DNA from 3 places in the Arthrobacter sp. NamB2 genome. Region 2 is predicted to be linked to each of the others. Evidence: riboswitches for the same ligand, from Rfam matches in the RefSeq annotation. Region 2 holds a riboswitch; each other region holds the start of a gene.
The links. Region 2 has a riboswitch for thiamine pyrophosphate ahead of FDK12_RS04130 (MFS transporter). Riboswitches for the same ligand answer to the same signal wherever they lie in the genome.

Region 1 (6,698 bases), on a different contig from region 2:
GCGGGGCTCGGAATCGCCGCCGTCGTCGTCAACCTCGTCGTCCTGACCTCCGCGGCTTCAAGCGCGAACTCGGGCATCTACTCCACGTCGCGCATGGTGTACGGGCTCGCACACGACGGCAACGCCCCTCGGTCCTTCGGGAGGCTGAGCTCGCGGAAGGTTCCGCAGAATGCGCTGCTGTTCTCCTGCATCTTCCTGCTGGCCGGGCTCATCCTGCTGTACTCGGGCGACTCCGTGATCGGTGCGTTCACGATCGTCACCTCCGTCGCCTCGGTCCTGACGATGTTCGTCTGGTCGATGATCCTCATCAGCTACCTGGCTTTCCTACGCCGCCACCCTGAGCGTCACGAGCAGTCCGCGTTCAAGATGCCGGGCTCTGCCTTCATGCCCTACGTGGTGCTGGCGTTCTTCCTGTTCATGCTCGTGGCCCTCGCGCAGGCCGACGACACCCGGCTGGCCCTCGTCGTGGCTCCGCTGTGGTTCCTCCTTCTCGGTGGCGCATGGTTCGTGAATAGGAAGACTCCGCTGCAGCAGGCGCGCATCGAGAGGCACAGGGCAGCGGTAGAGGCAGAGAAGCCTGCAGTGGTCGCCGGCTAGCGGCGTGCTGCATCCCCACGAAGGACTGCTCCCGCAGGAAGCGGTCCTTCCGTTCTCCGGCTCCGGTCGAACGGCTCGAGTGAGTTGGTTGGTTGCTTCCGCCCGATGAGCGAAGCGTTCAGGGCGCCGATTGCCGTTGCGCTGTCGGCCATCAAGTGCCCCGAGGGCGCAGCAGCGCTCATCCCGGGCCAGTCGGTCACGTGCACCGCGACCTACACGACGACCGCAGCCGACCTTGCTGCCGGTGCGGTCATCTTCGGTGGTCTCTCGGCCCTGCTCCTCGGAGCCGGCGCACTGGACGTGGCCAGGACACGCCGCAAGGACCAGTAGGTCCGATACACCCCTGGTATGGTCCTCCCTGGTGAGGGAGGGACACACCAGGACATGAAAAAACAGCAGCGCCCGGCGTCGGGGGGTACCCCGATACCGGGCGCTGCTGCACGTCAGTGAACATCCAGACTTCATAGCGCCGATGTCCGCCTGCTGAATCCGCAGGTTCCTTCGGCATGTCCGTTGGGCCAAGCCGAGTCGTGATGCAGCGTTCCGTTCGGCAGCCAGCGCTCGGTCACGCAGAACACCGCGCCATCTATAGCGGCCTCAAGGGGTCCTGTGGTGATGAATGGCAAGGCGCGTGCAGGACACACGTAACACCGGCGAGGGCATAGAGTCGATGGCAGGCTCGATCCCCGATGAATCTTCGCCGGGCGACGCGAAGTAAAACCCGTCTCCCACAATCCGAAGGAGCACGCGCTCGATGAACGACACACGTATCTCTGCAAGCCGCACGATCGATGCACCGGCCGACGCCATCTTCACCTTCCTTTCGAATCCGGCGCACCACGCTGCCTTGGACGGCTCCGGAATGGTGCAGTCGGACAGCAAGTCCGACCGCATCACCGCCGTGGGCCAGATGTTCACCATGAACCAGAACTGGGACAAGATGGGCGGTGACTATCAGACGGACAACCATGTGGTGGGCTATGACGAGAACAAGCTACTCGCATGGAAAACTGCGCCGGCGGGGGAGGAGCCTCCGGGGTGGGAGTGGGTGTGGCGGTTCGAGACAGCCGGTCCCGGTTCCACCGAGGTGTCCGTCACCTACGACTGGTCCGGCGTTACTGACAGGGAAACCCTGAAGAAGCTGAGTTTCCCTGAGGTGTCGCAGGACGCGCTGGACTCGACGCTGGCCAATCTTGCAGCGCAGGTGTCCGAAGCTTAGGTCCGTTTCCTAAGAGCAGGACGACGACGGCCGGTTCCCTCCTGCCCAGGGGCCGGCCGCCGTCGTCCTTGCACGTGGCCGCGACCGGAATCCAGAGGCCCGGCAGCCACCTACTCGGAGCCCTTCTTCTATCCGTAGACTCGGCTCAGCGCGGCATGGAGCTAGGGGCACACAAACAATCACGATCCCGAAAACATCTAATGGCAGGGCCCGCCCCGGCATGATCGCCCTTGGCATGGCCCCCCTGACCTGGGCGCAGGGCACGACAGTCCGTGCGGGCATGTGGCCGATGTTCTCGAGCGCGCTGCTGACCTGGTCGCAGGAGCTCCCTACGCCATCCTGATGGATCTTCGGGCCCATGGAACGGATGCTTTCGGCCGGCTCTGAACAGGCCAGTCATCCCGCGCGATACTTCCTCTCGTCATTCCTGCTTCCGCGTTGCGGCAGTCCACGGGCTACGGGCGGGCGGGCTGCTTCCGGCCCAGGAGCGAGGCGTTCAGGCTCCCGATGGCCGCTGCCGTCACGACGCTGTACAGGACCGCGGACTGCAGCGCCCGGCCGGTCTCGGTGTGTGCTGCGACGAGGATCGGGGTCACGACAAGGATGGTGGCAAGGAACCAGAGGGCCCTGCTGTGGACGAACCGCATGTCTCCTCCTTCTTCCGACCCTTCAACGCTAGGCCGATGGCGCGGCCGGCGCGTCATCCCTGAGTAGGAACGGCAGGCGAACGGTGTCATCCCTGCGAGCGCACTGCCCGTACGGGAGCAGGACGACCCACTACCCCTCACCGGTCCACTGCGCGCTCGAGGGGGTTGTCGGCGACCCGAAGGGCTGCCATGGCAGTCCGAGAAGGAGGCATGAAAAGGGAGGAGAGGCACGACGGCTCGTGCCCCTCCTCCCGATGATGCGTATCAGGTAAGGTCGCGGGTCTTCGCGAATCGCTCGATCGCCCTCTGCGTGGAGCGGTTGGTCAGCACCTGGATGGTGGTGCTGACGGCTCCGGAGATGATGGCGAAGACCAGGGCGGAGCGCAGGGTGTTTTCCAGCCCGTCCTTGCTCTTGGGGGGCGCCTCGCCCGTGATCTTCTCCCAGAGGAAGTCCACGAGCTTCGTCCCCACGTATCCGGCACCGACGCTCATGCCTACACCGAGCAATTTGAACACTACTTGCATGGTTTCTCCTTTTGATCCGATAGTCCTGCGCCTAGCCTAACCGCGGCTCAGGAGCCATGCAGGGAGTAGGCAGCAGGTGTAGGATCGGTAGCGCTCAACCAACAAACGACAGGGGAGCGCCGATCCGCAGCTGGCTGCGGAACGGGCGCTGAGAGTGCGGACCGCCGCAGACCCTCGAACCTGATCCGGCTAGTACCGGCGAAGGGAGTCGAGTTCTCAGAGTGCTGTGCGCTGCCTCCGCTGCAGCCCCGCGCTATCCCCTCCTGTACCTCAGGAGGAATCATCATGGCTTCACCAACAGCCCTCAAGGGCACCACCCCGCGCTCAAGCCAGTGGCGCGTCGTCGACATCGTGGTGGCCTCGGTCATCGCGGTCGCCGTCGGCGTCCTCTTCTTCGCCTGGTCCGCGGGCTACTCCGGCATCAGCCTGCTCACCGCAGGGTTCCCGCCCCTGGCGGGCCTGTACTCCGGCGGATGGCTCATCGCCGGTGTGCTGGGCGGACTCATCATCCGCAAGCCCGGAGCCGCGCTCTACTGCGAAGTGCTGGCAGCGGCGGTATCGGCCCTCATCGGCACGCAGTTCGGCATCCTCGTCCTGGTGTCCGGCCTCATCCAGGGACTCGGGGCAGAACTGGTCTTCCTGCTGTTCCTGTACCGGAAGTGGAACCTGCCCGTGGCGTTGCTCGCCGGCCTCGTCGCAGGCCTCGCCCTCGCGATCAGCGAGAACATCATGTACAACGCGCTCTGGACGATCGAGTTCAAGCTCATATACACGCTTTTCGCCGCGATCTCGGGAGTCGTCATCGCAGGGCTGCTGTCCTGGCTGGCGATGCGCGGACTCGCGAAGACCGGGGTGCTGTCCTCGTTCGCGGCCGGCCGCACGGCGGACGTGTGACACCAGCGCACGCTCCGGCCCCGGGAGCAGTGCACGTCCGTGCCCGGGGCTGGGGCTGGCGCCATGCCGGCCGCAGAGCTTTCGCGGCTCGCCACCTCGACCTCGACATCCAGGCGGGGGAGCGGGTGCTGCTTCTCGGCGCGTCCGGTGCCGGCAAGTCCACCGTGCTGCACGGGCTGGCAGGGGTGCTGGGATCCAGCGACGAAGGCGAGCAGGAGGGCGAGCTGCTGCTCGACGACGCCGCGCCCGCCGCCGCACGGGGACGTGCAGGGCTGGTGCTGCAGGACCCTGAGACGCAGGTGGTCCTGGCACGGGTGGGTGACGAGGTCGCTTTCGCCGCCGAGAATCTCGCCGTGCCCCGCGACGAGATCTGGCAGCGCGTGGGACGCGCGCTCGACGACGTCGGGCTGGACCTTCCACTCGATCACCCGACCACTGCGCTGTCCGGCGGGCAGAAGCAGCGCCTGGCGCTCGCTGCCGTCCTCGCGATGGAACCGGGGCTGCTCCTGCTCGATGAACCCACCGCGAACCTCGACCCCGACGGCGTGCTGGAGGTGCGCGACGCCGTCGTCCGTGTCCTCGAACGCACCGGGGCGACGCTCGTCGTCGTGGAGCACCGGGTCGCGGTGTGGGCAGACGTCGTCGACCGCGTGATCGTGCTCGACGCCGGGGGAGGGGTCCTCGCGGACGGCGCGCCCGCAGCGGTGCTGGGTCAGGAACGCACGCGCGACCGCCTGGCCGCGGCGGGCGTGTGGGTCCCGGGTTGGCAGCCTCCCGTCGGCGGCCCCCTGCCGGGCACAGGCGGGGAGGTACTGCTGTCGAGCCGCGACCTGACCGTCGCTCGGACGAAGCGGGGGCCAGCCGCCGTCGAGGGCCTCCGGCTCGAGGTGCGGACTGCGGAAGCCCTGAGCATCACCGGGCCGAACGGTGCCGGGAAGTCCACGGCGGCCCTCACCCTCGGCGGTCTGCTCCGCCCGCGTTCGGGAAGGCTCGACGCGTCGGAAACCCTCGCCGGCACGGCCGGCACCGACCCCTTCCGGTGGCGCTCGTCGCAGCTCGTGCAGCGCATCGGGACCGTCTTCCAGGAGCCGGAGCACCAGTTCCTCACCGCGACGGTGTCCGAGGAACTCGAGTTCGGCCCGCGGAGGGTCGGCGGGAACGACGACCCACGACGCACCGCCGACATCGCCGAGCGTCTTCGCCTCACCCACCTGCTGGAGGCCAATCCCTTCACGCTGTCCGGTGGGGAGAAGCGCCGGCTGTCCGTGGCGACGATGCTCGCCACGGCACCGCGGATCCTGATCCTCGACGAACCGACCTTCGGGCAGGACGCCGGAACCTGGGCAGAGCTCGTCACCCTGCTGCGGGAACTGATCCACGACGGCGTCGCCGTCCTCTCGGTGACCCACGACACCGAGTACATCGCGGAGCTCGGCGGCGCGACCCTGCGCATCGCGGATGGCGCGGGACGGCTGGTGGCGCAGTGAGCAACGACTACCTGACACCCGTTCTGACCGGGAGGACGCTGGTGCGGGCCAACCCCGTCTCCAAGCTGTTCGCCGCCGTCGCCATCACCCTTGCCCTCCTCGTGAGCATCGACTGGGTGAGCGCGGCGGTGGTCCTGGCCTGCGAACTCGCGCTCATGCCGATGCTGGGCATCAGTGTGTGGGGCCTGGCACGGAGGATCTGGCCCCTGCTGGTCGCCGCGGTGATCGGCGCCTACGGCACGGCACTGCTCGCCGAGAAGACCGGAAATGTCCTGCTCGACGTCGGCCCGTTCCTCTTCACCGAGGGGTCCGTCACCGCCGGAATCGCCGTCGGGCTGAGGGCATTGGCACTCGCGCTGCCGGGGATCTTCATCCTCCTCACCACGGACCCCACCGACCTCGCCGACGCACTGGCCCAGAAGCTCCACCTGCCCCACCGCTTCGTCCTGGGCGGCCTGGCATCGCTACGGCTCGCGGGCCTGCTCGTGGAGCAGTGGGAGACGCTGGGGCTGGCCCGCCACGCCCGCGGCATCGGGTCGGACGGCTCGATCGTCGCCCGGACGCGCAACCTGCTGGGACAGTCCTTCGGGCTGATCGTGCAGGCGATCCGTAGGGCCACCCGCCTCGCGACGGCGATGGAGGCACGCGGGTTTGGTGGCGGGACGCGCACCTGGGCACGCGAGAGTACCTACGCCCGGCTTGACGCGGTCGTCGCCGTCGTCGGGCTTTTGATCGCTGCGGGCGCGGTGACGGCGGCCGTCCTGGCCGGGACGTGGAACTTCATCCTGTCCTGACCGGGTCGACCGCCGTCCTTCGATGGGGTGCGCGATGATCCGCCGTGGTGCCTAGAGGACGTCCGAGAGGAACGACTTCAGGCGGGGTGTCTGCGGATTGTCGAAGATCGCGGCCGGAGGGCCGGACTCCACGACGACGCCGCCATCCATGAAGGTGACCGTGTCCGAGACGTTGCGGGAAAAGCCCATCTCGTGGGTCACCACGACCATGGTCATTCCGGCCGCGGCGAGGTCCGCCATGAGGGCCAGGACTCCCTTGACCAGCTCCGGGTCGAGAGCGGAGGTCGCCTCGTCGAAGAACATGACCTCCGGGTCCATCGCCAGTGCGCGCGCGATCGCGACGCGCTGCTGCTGTCCACCGGACAGGTTGCCCGGCCGGACGTCGGCCTTGTGCTTGAGTCCCACGAGGTCCAGCTGCGCAAGTGCCTTGTCCCGCGCTTCGTCCGCCGGCATCTTCCGGAGCTTGCGCAACGCCAGCGAGACGTTGTCCACCACGGTCTTGTGGGGAAAGAGGTTGAACTGCTGGAAGACCATC
Region 2 (6,698 bases):
CCGCCCAAACGGCGCCCTCGACCCGGGGCCGATGGCCGCGATCCTCGCCAACCACGCCATCCCCGGCTGTGAGCTCACGGATCGCGCCACGCGGGTGCACACACGCCTGCTCCCGACGCCGGGCGGCCCGCGCCGCGTCACGGTCTCCATACGGTCCGACGACGTCCAGCTCACGGCGGACACGGAGGACGACGGCGAGTTCACCCACCTCGTGCGCACCACCCGCACGTGGCTGGACCTCGATACCGATACCGGGGCCGTCGCCCGGGCCTTCGACGCCGACCCGCTCCTCGGACCCCTGGTCCGCGAGCACCGGGGCTCCGCGCGGTGGGCTACCCGGAGCCCTTCGAGGCCGCGATCATGACCGTCCTCGGGCAGCAGGTGTCCGTCGCCGCGGGCAGCACGTTCGGCGGGAGACTCGCGGCTGCGTACGGCTCGCCGTCGGCCTCCGGGCTCACCGTGTTCCCCACGCCCCGGGCGCTCGCCGACGCTCCGCAGGAGGAACTGCGCAGTGCCGTCGGCGTCACCCGGACGCGCGCCGCGACCGTGCAGAACGTCGCCCGCGCCGTCGTCGACGGGCTGGTCCTCGATCCCGAGGCCGATCCTGTGGCGCTCCGCAGGGCGTTGCTCGCCATTCCGGGTATCGGCCCGTGGTCCGCGGACTATCTCGCGGTGCGGGTCCTGCGGGATCCGGACGCCTTCACTCCGGGCGACCTCGTAGCGCGCCGGGCCATGGGCAATCCGAGCATCCGCGATGCCGGAACGCTGTCCGAGTCCTGGCGCCCGTATCGCGCCTACGCCCTCTTCCATCTCTGGACGTCGGCGACCTACAGCGCGCCCTAGGCGGAAGCCCTGCGGCTCCGGAGGGCGATCTCGAGCTCGAAGCGCACCTTCGGATCCTTCAGCTCGTCCCCGAAGAGTTCGCGCAGCTGCAGGACGCGGTAACCGACTGTCTGCGCGTGGATGCCGAGCTCCTCCGCGATCGGCGCCCGCTGCCCCCAGTGCCGCAGCCAGGCGAGCAGCGTCTCCTCGAGCTTCTCGCGCTGGCCGTCGGCGAGACCGTCGAGGGGGGCCAGTCGGCGGTGGGCGAGCTCCGCGGTGGCCGAGGGCTCGGCGGCCAGCACCACTTCCGTGAGGTGTTCGTCCGCCCAGACGGGCGGATCGTCGTCGCCCTCGCGAGGCGGGAGCATCGACGCCGCCAGGACGGCCAGGCGCAGCGACTGCGCGACCTGCCTCAATCCGCCCGTGGGGCCGATCGCCGCGCTCCTGCCGGCCAGCACGCGTTCGAGTTCCGTCCGCGTGGCCGGCCCGCGATCCGGGACGAGGGCGACGACGTCGGTCTCGCGCTCGATGACGATCGCGCCGCGAACGAGGCGCTGCCGCAGCCCTTGGGCGCGGTCCAGCGGCAGGGTCACGACAGCGAGCTGTGCGGGCACGGCCCAGTCCGCGAGTGACGCGGCCTGACGCAGCGCTGTCTCGTCCGCTCTCCCGAGCAGCAGAAGTTCCAGCAGTTCGGCCCGACGGCGGTCGACCGCCCCGGCGTGGTCGGACTGCTCGAAGGCGTACGCCTCGGCGCTGACCGCGGAGAGCTCGTCGATGTACGCCATGATCGATTCGCCGAGGTTCACCACGACCGCGGAGCCGAGACCCATCTCCATCGACCGCCGGGACATCTCGCGGAAGGTCACCCGTGCGCCCATCCGGTACGCGCCGAGCAGCGAATCCATGCTGCGTCCCTGGCGGAACTCACCCCGGCCGAGGCCTGCCACCAGCTGGCGGCTCTGGTCGGACAGGGCGGGCAGCCTCGTACCCGGCAGGTCGAGGAACCGCTCGAGGGCGACGGCCACTCCCAGGCGCAGTCCCCGTCCGAAGTCGCCTTCGATCGGCCGGGCGTAGGCAGGAACCAGCTGGGGAACGGTCTGGATGATCGCCTCGACGAGGTCCGGAGTCAGGGGACGCAGCTTGTCACTGACATCGGGCGGCAGCGCGAGCCAGGGCGGTTCGGGTGGAGCAAGTGCTGCCTGGGCCGGATCCATATTCCTCTTCCGTCTATCACGTCAAGATAATCCTGCTCCATCAACTGTATGCCGTAAGCGAAGAAATTTAGCGGGAGAGGTTATAGCGTTAAGCCAATGATCCGGTTCAAACAGCTGGCGCGAGCAGCAAACGCGCTCATCACCCCGCTCACCCCGGAAGACTTCCTGTCACTCTTCGACCCGGTGCACTCCTCCCGTCAGCTCCGCGGCGTCGTAACCCGCGTGGTGCGCGAGACCGAGGATTCCGCCACCATCTACTTCCGCCCGGGCAAGGGCTGGCACGCGCACCAGGCCGGGCAGTGGGCGCGCATCGGCGTCGAGCTGAACGGCGTGCGCCAGTGGCGGTCCTATTCACTGAGCAACGCGGCGGGGCACGATCCCGCCATCACCGTGAAGGACGCCGGTTCCGTCTCGCATGTACTCGTCCGCGATACGAAGCCGGGTGACATACTGTTTCTCGCGCCACCCCAGGGCGACTTCATCCTGCCCGAGCACCCGAGGTCGCTGCTCATGCTCACGGCAGGCAGCGGCATCACCCCGGTCATGTCAATGATCCGCACGCTCATCCCGCGCCGACCGGACGCCGACGTCGTGCTCATCAACTCGAACAGCACGCCGGAGAAGAGCCTGTTCCGCGAGGAACTCGACGAGCTGGCCGACCAGTTCCCCAACCTCACCGTGCGCCACTGGTTCACGAGCGCGCGCGGCAGGCTCGAGTTCACGGCGAAGACCATCGCGGATCTCTGCCCGGACTGGCGGTCCCGTGCCGCTTTCGCGTGTGGGCCCGAAGGGTTCCTGAACGCCGCGGAGGAGCTGTGGGAGCGTGAGGCCGCCCTCGAGACCGCCCGCGCCGTGCCGGGGGTCTCAGCAGGAGCGGCCGCACAGGCGGCCCCGAGCGGCACGCTCACCATCGAGCGGTTCACCACGGACCTCACCGCCGGCGCCGGCCATGACGGAGGCCTCGTCACGTTCGAGCAGTCCGACCGCGAGGTCCAGGCGGACGGCGACACCCCCCTGCTCGACATCGGCGAGGACGCCGGCATCCTGATGCCGAGCGGCTGCCGCATGGGCATCTGCCACAGCTGCCTGATCCCGCTGCGGTCCGGTCAGGTCCGTGACCTCCGGACCGGTGAACTGCACAACGAGCCCGGCCAGCTCATTCAGACCTGCGTCTCGGCAGCCGCCGGGCCGGTCAACCTCGACCTTTAGTCCCCCACCAGAGGAGTCCCCATGACCACCACGCTGACCCGCCCCGGCGCCCTTGCGGCATCCGGGCACCCACTGGTCCGTCCCGATGCAGCGAAGCACCTGACGGACGAGCAGGTCGAGGAACTCGGCCGCGAGCTCGACGCCGTGCGTGACGAGATCCTCGCCAAGCGCGGAGCGACCGACGCCGCCTACATCCGCCGCGTCATCAAAGTGCAGCGCAGCCTCGAGTTCGCGGGCCGCGGCACGCTCCTGTTCAGCAAGTACAAGCCCGCCTTCTTCGCCGGTACCGCGATGCTGAGCATCGCCAAGATCCTCGAGAACATGGAGATCGGCCACAACGTGCTGCACGGCCAGTGGGACTGGATGCGCGATCCGGACATCCACTCCACCACCTGGGAGTGGGACTTCGTGACGCCCGCGCGTTCATGGCAGCACACCCACAACGACCTGCACCACCGCTGGACCAACGTCATCGGCAAGGACAAGGACATCGGGTACAACCTGCTCCGCATGGACCCCGACCAGCCGTGGCGCCCTTTCAACATCGGCAACCCGCTGTACAACGCGATCCTGGCGCCGGTCTTCGAGTGGGGCATCGCCCTGTACGACCTCGAGATCCCGGAGTACAAGGAGGGGATCAAGTCCAAGGAGGACATGAACCGCGACCTCAAGGCGCTGGGCAAGAAAGCCTTCAAGCAGTTCGCGAAGGACTACGCGGCCACTCCCGCCGTCGCGATGCTGACCGGTTCCGGCAAGCAGGCCCTCTACGGCACCCTCGCCGCCAACGCCATCCGCAACTTCTGGGCGCACGCCGTGATCTTCTGCGGCCACTTCCCGGACGGTACGGACACGTTCACGGAGGAGGAGGTCGACGGCGAGACCCGCGGCGACTGGTACGTGCGGCAGATGATCGGTTCCGCCAACATCTCCGGTTCCAAGTTCATGCACCTCATGACCGGCAACCTGTCCCACCAGATCGAGCACCACTGCTTCCCCGACCTGCCCTCCAACCGGTATGCTGAGGTCGCAGTGAAGGTCCGGGACATCTGCTCGCGGTACAATCTGCCGTACACCACGGGTCCACTGCCCAAGCAGGTCGGCTCCACCTGGGCGAAGATCTTCAAGCTCGCCCTGCCGAACCGTCGGCCGAAGACCGCCACGGCCTAGGATCCAGGCTCTCCTGCGGCGTGGCCCGCGCGGCCACATCGATCCACTCCACGCGCCGCCGCCCGGTTCTCCGGACGGCGGCGCGAGTGCGTCGGGCCCTCCCGGGCGGCGCGTGGAGCCGCGTCAGCCAGGCGGTTGCGGCAGAGACGGCGTCGAGCCCTCCTCCGGCGGGGGCAGGCGGGTCAGACGGGAGCGTCCTCGGCGAGCAGAACGTCCACCTGCCCGAGGGCGAGCGTGAGCCCCTCCTGCATGCCCATCTCGACCATCTGGTTGAGCTGCTCGAGGGATTCGAACGTGGTCGTCATGGTCATGCGCGTCCGTCCACCGAGGTCCTCCAGCTCCACCGTCGCGTGGGTCTCGCCCATCTCCGCCACGGGGTCGCCGTTCTCGTCGGCGAACCCGTCGTCGAACGTCAGGCGATGGGGCGCCTCGATGCCGGTGATGCGCCACCAGCCCCGGGCCTTCTCCCCGTCGGGCCCGGTCATGAAATAGGCCGCGCGGCCACCGGGTTCGAACTCGTAGGCGTCGAACGTCGCGGGCCATGTCGGCGGGCCCCACCACCGTTCGAGTTGGCGCGGGTCCTCCCAGATCCGCCACACGCGCTCCACCCCGGCGTCGAATTCGGCGACGAGCCTGAAGCTGAGCGCTTCGGTGTCCTTCTGGGTGCTGATGACTGCCATGATGCTGCCTTCCTAGTCCTCATCCCCGGCATCCTCGGCGAGGATGTCCGCGATCTGATCGACCCGCTGCCGCCAGATCCTCTCGTAGTCGTCCAGCAGGCGGCGCGCGCGCTGCACGCCGTCGACCTGTCCGCTCACGATCTGCTCCCGTCCGCGCTTCTCCTTCGTGACGAGTGAGGCCCGCTCGAGCACGGCCACGTGTTTCTGCACCGCGGCGAAACTCATGTCGTACTGCCCGGCCAGCCCGGATACCGAATACTCGGCGACCAGGACGCGCGCCACGATGTCCCGCCGTGTCGCGTCGGCGAGCGCGTGGAAAAGGCGGTCCACCTCGTCCTCGCTCGCCCGTCCTACAACCATGTGGTTGTACGTTACGCGGGGGAATGGACCGGGTCAAGGGGTGCGCCTGCAGACGTGGCAGGATGGAGCCACCTATTCCCGCGGGAGCCCCGGCAAGGGCTGAGAGGAAGCTGCTGCAGCTTCGACCGCCGAACCTGCTCCGGATCATGCCGGCGAAGGAAGCGAGAATGCAATGCCCCATTCCTCCATGTCATCCACCAGCGGCGTACAGGCCGCCGACCACCGGCGGGCACGTCATGCGGTCCGCGGTGGGATCCTCGGGAACTTCGTGGACCAGTTCGACATCTTCCTGCCCGTCATCGCCCTCGCGCCGGCTGCGAGTACCCTGCTGGGCGCGGAGAACGTCATCGCGACCGCCGGGCTCGTGTTCACGGCAACGCTCATCGGACGCCCCCTCGGAGCGGCGATCTTCGGGCCCGTCGCCGATCGCGTTGGAAGGACGGCCACCACCAGGGTCGCCCTTGCAGGCATCGCCGCAACGACCCTGCTGATCGCCGCCGTACCCGGTCACGAGGTGCTGGGCTGGGGCACCGTGGCGCTGATCCTCACCCTGCGGTTCCTCGGCGGGGTGTTCCTGGGAGGCGAGTACACCTCGGCCGTTCCGCTGGCCATGGAGTGGTCCGCGCCGCGGCGACGGGGACTGGCGAGCGGCCTGATCATGGCGATGTCGCCGGTTGCCAACGCAACCATCGCAGCCCTCGTCCTGGTCCTGCTGGCCGTCCTGGATCCGGCGTCCTACGCGGCCTGGGGCTGGCGCGTGCCGTTCGTCGTCGGAGGAATCCTGGCTCTTGTCATGCTCGGGTATTACCGGCGCCAGGTGGCGGACGTTCCCGCCTCCCACCGGGCCCCCGCACCGGCCTCGCCCCTGCGGGATGTCCTCGTGGGACCCGACCGCCGCGTGTTCGTGCAGACCTTCATCCTGATGACCGGTCTCTGGCTCCTGACCTATATGGCGATTCCCACCCTCACGGCCGAACTCACGCGGGCCGAGGTCTTCGACGGCCGCGGCGTCACCCTCGCCCTGCTCTGCGCCACAGCTGTCTCGGCCGTCGCCATGGCACTGTGCGGACACCTGTCCACCCTCGTGGGACGGCGCCGCTTCTTCATCGGCTTCGGACTGCTGGCCGCCGTCCTGGCTCCGCTGGCCTTCCTAACGATCTTCGCCGTCGACTCCCCCGTTGCCGTCATCGCTCTCTGCGCCGCCCTGCAGGTGGTGACGGTCTCGGTCTACGGGCCGGTCGGCGCC
Region 3 (6,698 bases), on a different contig from region 2:
TGCTCCTGGATCCAGTCGCCGACGGCCGCATAGAGCCAGAAGCACGGCAGGACGGCCGCGACGAGCTCAGCGTAGGAACCACGGACGGCGGTGGCCGTCAGGTGATCGCAGTAGGCCCGCGTGGCGGGTCCGGCTTCGCCCTCGCCGAAGCGCAAGCCCGCCGCATCCAGCCAGGTCCTGTGCAGCTCTGCCTCGGTCCGGAGGCACGACGTCGCGGCCGACAACCAGAAGAGCTGCTCGTCGTCCGTCGGAGCCATGGCTGCAGTCCTGGCGAGCACACCGCAGTACTCGCGCAGGTACAGCGCGTCCTGCTGCAGGTAGTGGGCGAAGTCGGCGGTGGAGAGGCTGCCATCGGTCAGGGCGCGAACGAAGGGGAGGTCGAGGATGTGCCGACGGGTGGCTGTGCTCCGCCTCCATGCCAGGTCGGTGAATCGTTCGTGCGACCCCGTGCCGGCGGCGTGGAATGCGGAGTGGAAGTGGTGCACGGGTCCGCTGCCTGCACCCACCTCCAGGTGATCCGCCGCGCGCAGCGCTCCTTCCAGCCAGAACTTCGCCTCACGCACCGCGGCGGGCCAGTCCGACGTCACCGCGTATCGTGTGGCGATGGCTGAGGAGAGTGAGCAGCCTGTCCCGTGGGTGTTCGCCGTCGTTATCCGCACGCCGTCGAAGGCGACCGCGTCCGCAGGCCGCCCGGGCGGAAGGATGAGCGCGTCGGGGCACCGCTCCCCCGGCAGGTGCCCACCCTTCACCAGGACACGCGTATCCAGCAGTGCGGCAAGGACACTCCCCTGCTCCAGGGCATCGGACCACGACGTCGCCGGTTCGGCGCCGACCAGCACCGCCAGTTCGGGGACGTTGGGGGTGACCAGGGACGCCCGCCGGGCCAGGTCCACGACGGCGCGCACGGCGTCGTCGTCGAGCAGGCGGGCTCCGCTGGTCGCGACCATGACCGGATCCAGCACCACGACCGGCACGCGGACGTCGTCGAGCCACTCGGCGACCGCCCGGGCGACGTCCGCACTGCCGAGCATTCCGATCTTCACGGCATCGATGGCCACATCCTCGGCGACGGCGTCGAGCTGTTGACGGAGGAAGGCTACGGGCGGCGTGTGGACGGCCGACACGCCCTGCGTGTTCTGCGCCGTCAGGGCCGTCAGCACGGCCATCGCGTAGCCGCCGTTCGCGCTGATGCTCTTGATGTCGGCCTGGACGCCGGCCCCGCCGCTCGGATCAGAGCCGGCGATGCTGAGCACGTTCGGAATCCGCGAGCTGTTCTTCGTCCCCGGTGCACGGACAGTATCCATGGGTGACATCCCTCCGCTAGGCCACGGGCGCGTGCGCCCACTAGATCAGGTTCGACGGGTTTGATCTCAGCCCCGCATCCGGCAGGGCACCCCGTGTCACAGACAAGCCTATCCCAGCCGGACGGCCGCGCTCGGGAGCAGGGCAGGAGCAGGACGGGAGCAGGGTGGGAAGCTGCGGGGACACCGGAGGCCGGAGCCCTGACGGACTCCGGCCTCCGGGGTGGACGGGCATCGGACGATCGTCCGTGCCCGTCAGCGCCTACAGCTCCGAGGCGGGCACACCGACGCCGAAGATCAGCGGCTCGGCAGCGGCGGTTTCGGGCTTCCGCACGACGGGCTGACCCTTGGCGACGTGACGCGTCCCGGAAGGCTCGCCGGCGGCTCCCGCTCCCAGCGTCTCGATCGTCGTGTCCGCTGCGCCCTGCGCACTGCGTGCTACGCGGCGCGGACGGGAACGGCGGGCGGCTACGTCGGTGCGTGGAGGAACGACGGCGGATTCCTCCTCCGCACTGTCTCCGCCGGCGGTGGCCGGCGCTTCGGGCACTTCGTCCTCGCGTCCGGCATCATCCGCTGCGGGCCTCCTGTTGAAGGCCTCACTGAGGCTGTCGAGCGTCAGCCGCGTCGCCGGCTCGGCCTGACTGTCCTGCATCTCCGGCCGACGGCTGTCCGCGCGCGGCAGCGTCACGGTCTCACCGTTGATGGTCAGGACGGCTTCGGTCACCTGGACATCGGGCTCCGCGGTCGCCTGCTCGGCCGACTCCTCGTGGGCATGGTGGGTGGCGGCCGCGATGCTGGCGAGTGCGGCACGGGCCGCCTCCGCCTTGGCGGCCCGGTCCGGGCTCTCCGCCACCGGTGCCGGTGGCAGTGCGATGCCTTCATCCTGCTGCTGACCACCACGGCCCCGATTGCGCTTGCGCTCGCTCCGGGACGGCTTGTCCTGGCGCACCTGCTGCTGTGCCTCGGGGACGGTCGCGGAACGGCGGTGCTCGACGGGCTCCATGTGGGTGACGACGCCGCGTCCTGCGCAGTGCTCGCAATCCTCGCCGAAGACTTCGAGCAGGCCGGTACCCATGCGCTTCCTCGTCATCTGGACCAGGCCCAGCGAGGTCACCTCGGCGACCTGGTGCTTGGTCCGGTCCCGGCCGAGGCACTCGACGAGGCGGCGGAGCACGAGGTCCCGGTTGGCCTCGAGCACCATGTCGATGAAGTCGATGACGATGATCCCGCCGATGTCGCGGAGCCGCAGCTGGCGGACGACCTCTTCGGCCGCCTCGAGGTTGTTCTTCGTGACCGTCTCTTCGAGGTTGCCGCCACTACCCGTGAACTTGCCGGTGTTGACGTCGACGACGGTCATCGCCTCGGTGCGGTCGATCACGAGGGACCCACCCGACGGCAGGAAGACCTTGCGGTCCAGGGCCTTCGCAATCTGCTCGTCGATGCGCGATGCAGCGAAGATGTCCTCATCGCTCGTCCACTTCTCGAGCCTGCCGACGAGGTCCGGTGCCACGTACATGACGTAGGCCTCGATGGTGTCCCAGGCATCCTCTCCCGAGACGACGAGCTTCGAGAAGTCCTCGTTGAAGACGTCGCGCACCACCTTGATGGTGAGGTCGGGCTCGCCGTAGAGCAACTCGGGCGCAAGGGTCTTCGTGGAGCCGGCCTTGCGCTCGATCTCCTCCCACTGCGCCCGGAGGCGGTTGATGTCGTGCGTGAGCTCCTCCTCGCTGGCGCCCTCGGCCGCAGTACGGACGATCACACCGGCGTTCTCCGGCAGGCGGTCCTTGAGGATGCGCTTGAGGCGGTTCCGCTCGACGTCCGGCAGCTTGCGGGAAATGCCCGTCATGGATCCGCCGGGCACGTAGACCAGGTAGCGTCCGGGCAACGAGATCTGGCTCGTCAGCCGCGCCCCCTTGTGGCCCACCGGATCCTTCGTCACCTGCACGAGGACGGGATCGCCCGACTTCAGCGCGAGTTCGATACGCCGCGGCTGGCCGTCGAGGCCCGCGGCGTCCCAGTTGACCTCGCCTGCGTAGAGCACCGCATTCCGGCCTCGTCCGATGTCGACGAAGGCGGCCTCCATGCTGGGCAGCACGTTCTGCACCTTGCCGAGGTAGACGTTCCCGATCAGCGAATCCTGCTGCGTCTTGGAGACGAAGTGCTCCGCCAGGATCCCGTCCTCCAGCACGCCGATCTGGATCCTGTCATCGCGCTGTCGCACGATCATCTGGCGGTCCACCGACTCACGCCGGGCGAGGAACTCGGCCTCGGTGATGACCTGCCGGCGCCGACCCGTGTCGCGGGACTCGCGGCGGCGCTGCTTCTTGGCCTCGAGGCGCGTGGAGCCACGGACGCTCGTTACGCGGTCGGACACCGGCTCACTCGCCTGGCGGGGAGCGCGCACCCGTGTGACGGTGTTGGGGGGATCGTCGTCCTCGCCACCGGCCAACTCGAGATCCTGGTCTCCCCGGCGGCGTCGGCGGCGCCGTCGTGACGTGACACCAGCGCCCTCCTCGGGACCGTTCGGGCGGGGCTGCTCGTCCGTCCCCTCCGCCTCGACATCGTCCGTCACGTTCTGGCCGGCGTCGGTCCGGTTGCGACCACGGGTGCGGCGGCTGCGGCGGGAACGGCGGCCGGATTCCTCCGAAGCCTCCTCGTCGGAATCGTCCTCGACAGGCGGCGCGACCTTCACCGAGGGCACCGTGACGGCGCTCAGGTCGGGCGCGTGGAACAGCAGCGAAAGGGGTGATTCGGGTACGGCGAACGGATCGAAACGATTGTCGTCGACCGACGGCTCGCCGGTTGCGTCCTCCGGAGTCTCCTCCTCGGCGAGGGAGGCCGGCGCTTCAGGGCTGGTGTCCGGGCTCGCTGCCTCCGCGACTGCCGGTGCTGCTTCTGCGGAATCCTCTGCCTGCGCGGGCTCCGACGCCCTGCGGGAGCGACCCCTGGACGCGGTCCGGCGCGTGCGCGCGGGCTTCTGCTCGGCAGCCGGGTCGTTGGTATCGACCGCACCGGCGGTGTCGGCGGCGGGCTCTGCCGTGGCGTCCGCGGGGACGGATTCCGAGGAGGCGGGCGCAACGGCGTCGGACGCGACAGCACTGGGCGGGGCGACGCTGGCCGGGCCTGCCTCTGCCGTCGCAGCACGACGGCGCGTGCGGGGCGCACGGACAGGTGCGGATGATGCCGCGGCAACGGCAGTGGGCTCGACCGAGCCGGACTCGACGGCGGCGGACTCGACGGCGGCGGACTCGACCGAGCCGGACTCGACGGGGGCGGACTCGACGGCGGCGGGCTCGACGGTACTGGTGTGGACGGTGCCGGCCGGGCCTGCTTCGGCCGTCGCTGCGCGACGTCGTGCGCGCGGCGCCTTTGCCGGTGCGGCTGCCGGAGCAGGGCTCGCCGTCGCTGCCGCTGCCTGAGGATCATCCGGAATGGCTGCGGTCTCGGCATGCCCGCCATCCTCCGCGAAAACCGGCTTGCGGGCCCGCGTTGCCCGCTTGCGGACCGGCACCACGTCCAGGTCCGGTTCTGCCGTCGTTACCGGCGGGGTAGGAGGCGCTCCAGCCGGTGCGCTTGCGGTGCGGCGCTTCCCCGGTGCCTTCGCGGGAGCGGCCTGGCCCTGGCTGTCCTGGGCGATAGACGGTGCTTCCGTTACGTTCTGTTCGTTCCCCTGCTGTTCTGACTGATCCATGGGTACTCGCTCCAAGCCCCTGCGGCGCCGGCCACATTCCAGCGCCCTTCAGGGCGGTATGTCGGCCGGCCGCGGGCCCTTCGCCCGGCGGCTGACCGGAAGTCGTTGTCATATCGTCCGAGGTCACACCGTCTTGGGGGTGCGGAATCACTCGGAGACCAGTGGCGCTTTTCCAACTCAGCCGCCGTTGTCGACGGTGGGTCCCACGAGCGGATTCTGCCTACTTCCGCCGACGTGGCGGACTCGGTAGGACGGAAGCATCGCTCGCGGAACGGAAGCCTGTCACTGGACCGGCGTAGGAATGTGGTTCCCGCGCCAGCCTTCGCTATTGTCTCACACCGCCCTTCGAACGGGCCTCGCGACCCGGGCTAGACTCGCCGGGGAGGACCATCCGGAGTGACCCACCTCGTCGGACGGGTTCGCCTCGAAGTGATCTATCGGCGCACGGAGCCCAGAGGCAGCGCACGGCGGAAGGAGCATCGGCATGGACACCCGCAGGACGATGAACGCCTCCGACACGACGGACGCAGGTGGACCTGTTCACGGCCGGCGCATCGCGGTGAGGCTGCCCATCGTCCTCCTGGTCTCCGCGACGATCGGTTGGGCGGCGTCCGCTCAACTAGTGCTCGAGCGCCTCGCCCTGTACGCCGATCCGGACTACGTCACGACGTGCGATGTCAGTCCCTTGATCTCCTGCGGCGACGTGTTCCGGACAGCGCAGGCAAGTCTTCTCGGCTTCCCCAATCCGCTGATCGGGATCGTCGCGTTCGCCGTCGTCATCACGACGGCGATGGGGTTGCTCGCAGGCGCCCGGTTCGCCCGCTGGTACTGGCTCGGCCTCCAGGCCGGCGTGACAGCGGGCCTCTCCTTCGTCGCCTGGCTCTGGTTCCAGGCCCTCTTCGTGATCCACATCCTGTGTCTCTACTGCATCGCGGTCTGGGCAGTCATGCTCGTGGTCTTCGTCGGCGTGACCGCACACACCATGAGCACCGGCGTGCTGCCGGTAGGACCAAGGGCGCGCCGCGTCGCAGCTGAATGGTCGTGGGTCATCGCACTGCTGCTCATCCTGGCGATGGCCGTATCCGTGGTCGTGTCCTTCGCGGACGCCTTCACCGGCTGACCGACGGCATTCCGCGCCGCGCGGCGTGCGTGCTCCGGTGAGCCCTAGTGCTTGGGCAGTTGACCCGTGACCGGCGACTGGTCCCCGGCGATCGGGCGGGCAACCGGCACCTTCGTTCCGAGAACCTGGGCGACGACGTCGTGCGTGATCTTCTGGGCCGTCAGCCCGACGCGCTCGAGGACCTGGTTGCGCGTTCCGTGATCGAGGAACTCCACCGGAAGGCCGACCTCGTTGAGTGCAGTGTCGACGCCCGCCGTCCGCATCTCCTGCCGAATCCTGGATCCGACACCACCGGCGCGCACGCCGTCCTCGATGACGATCACGATGCGGTGCTCCGCGGCCAGGTCGATGACCGAGCGCCGGACCGGGAGGAGCCAGCGCGGATCGATGACGGTGGAGCTGATTCCCTGCGCTCCCAGCCGGTTCGAGACATCGAGGGCGAGCTCGCTCATGGCGCCGACACTGATGATCAGCACGTCGTTGTGGCGTGAACCGGCAGGCCTGCGAGACAGGACGTCGACGCCGTCGGCGAGCCGCTCGATCGCCTCGACCTCCGCTCCGACGGACCCCTTGGAATACCGGACGA

Region 1: linked by a shared signal. The riboswitch ahead of FDK12_RS15315 (ECF transporter S component) and the one ahead of FDK12_RS04130 (MFS transporter) in region 2 are both predicted to bind thiamine pyrophosphate.
Region 3: linked by a shared signal. The riboswitch ahead of FDK12_RS09380 (bifunctional hydroxymethylpyrimidine kinase/phosphomethylpyrimidine kinase) and the one ahead of FDK12_RS04130 (MFS transporter) in region 2 are both predicted to bind thiamine pyrophosphate.

The regions. Positions count from the first base shown of each region.
Region 1 covers NZ_SZWI01000010.1:40,116-46,813, reverse strand. The annotation lists partial or broken gene FDK12_RS14720 (amino acid permease) at 1-597, shown strand, start outside; gene FDK12_RS14715 (hypothetical protein) at 703-927, shown strand; gene FDK12_RS14710 (SRPBCC family protein) at 1,352-1,816, shown strand; gene FDK12_RS14705 (hypothetical protein) at 2,272-2,463, opposite strand; gene FDK12_RS14700 (DUF4235 domain-containing protein) at 2,728-2,988, opposite strand; TPP riboswitch at 3,089-3,212, shown strand; gene FDK12_RS15315 (ECF transporter S component) at 3,274-3,882, shown strand; gene FDK12_RS14695 (ABC transporter ATP-binding protein) at 3,879-5,369, shown strand; gene FDK12_RS14690 (energy-coupling factor transporter transmembrane component T family protein) at 5,366-6,163, shown strand; gene FDK12_RS14685 (amino acid ABC transporter ATP-binding protein) at 6,215-6,698, opposite strand, start outside.
Region 2 covers NZ_SZWI01000002.1:96,446-103,143, forward strand. The annotation lists gene FDK12_RS15175 (AlkA N-terminal domain-containing protein) at 1-364, shown strand, start outside; gene FDK12_RS15180 (DNA-3-methyladenine glycosylase family protein) at 328-843, shown strand; gene FDK12_RS04105 (PucR family transcriptional regulator) at 840-2,036, opposite strand; gene FDK12_RS04110 (ferredoxin reductase) at 2,133-3,245, shown strand; gene FDK12_RS04115 (fatty acid desaturase family protein) at 3,267-4,412, shown strand; gene FDK12_RS04120 (SRPBCC domain-containing protein) at 4,595-5,092, opposite strand; gene FDK12_RS04125 (ArsR/SmtB family transcription factor) at 5,105-5,452, opposite strand; TPP riboswitch at 5,523-5,630, shown strand; gene FDK12_RS04130 (MFS transporter) at 5,640-6,698, shown strand, end outside.
Region 3 covers NZ_SZWI01000004.1:136,998-143,695, forward strand. The annotation lists gene FDK12_RS09380 (bifunctional hydroxymethylpyrimidine kinase/phosphomethylpyrimidine kinase) at 1-1,304, opposite strand, end outside; TPP riboswitch at 1,296-1,408, opposite strand; gene FDK12_RS09385 (Rne/Rng family ribonuclease) at 1,564-4,992, opposite strand; gene FDK12_RS09390 (vitamin K epoxide reductase family protein) at 5,477-6,112, shown strand; gene dxs (1-deoxy-D-xylulose-5-phosphate synthase) at 6,157-6,698, opposite strand, start outside.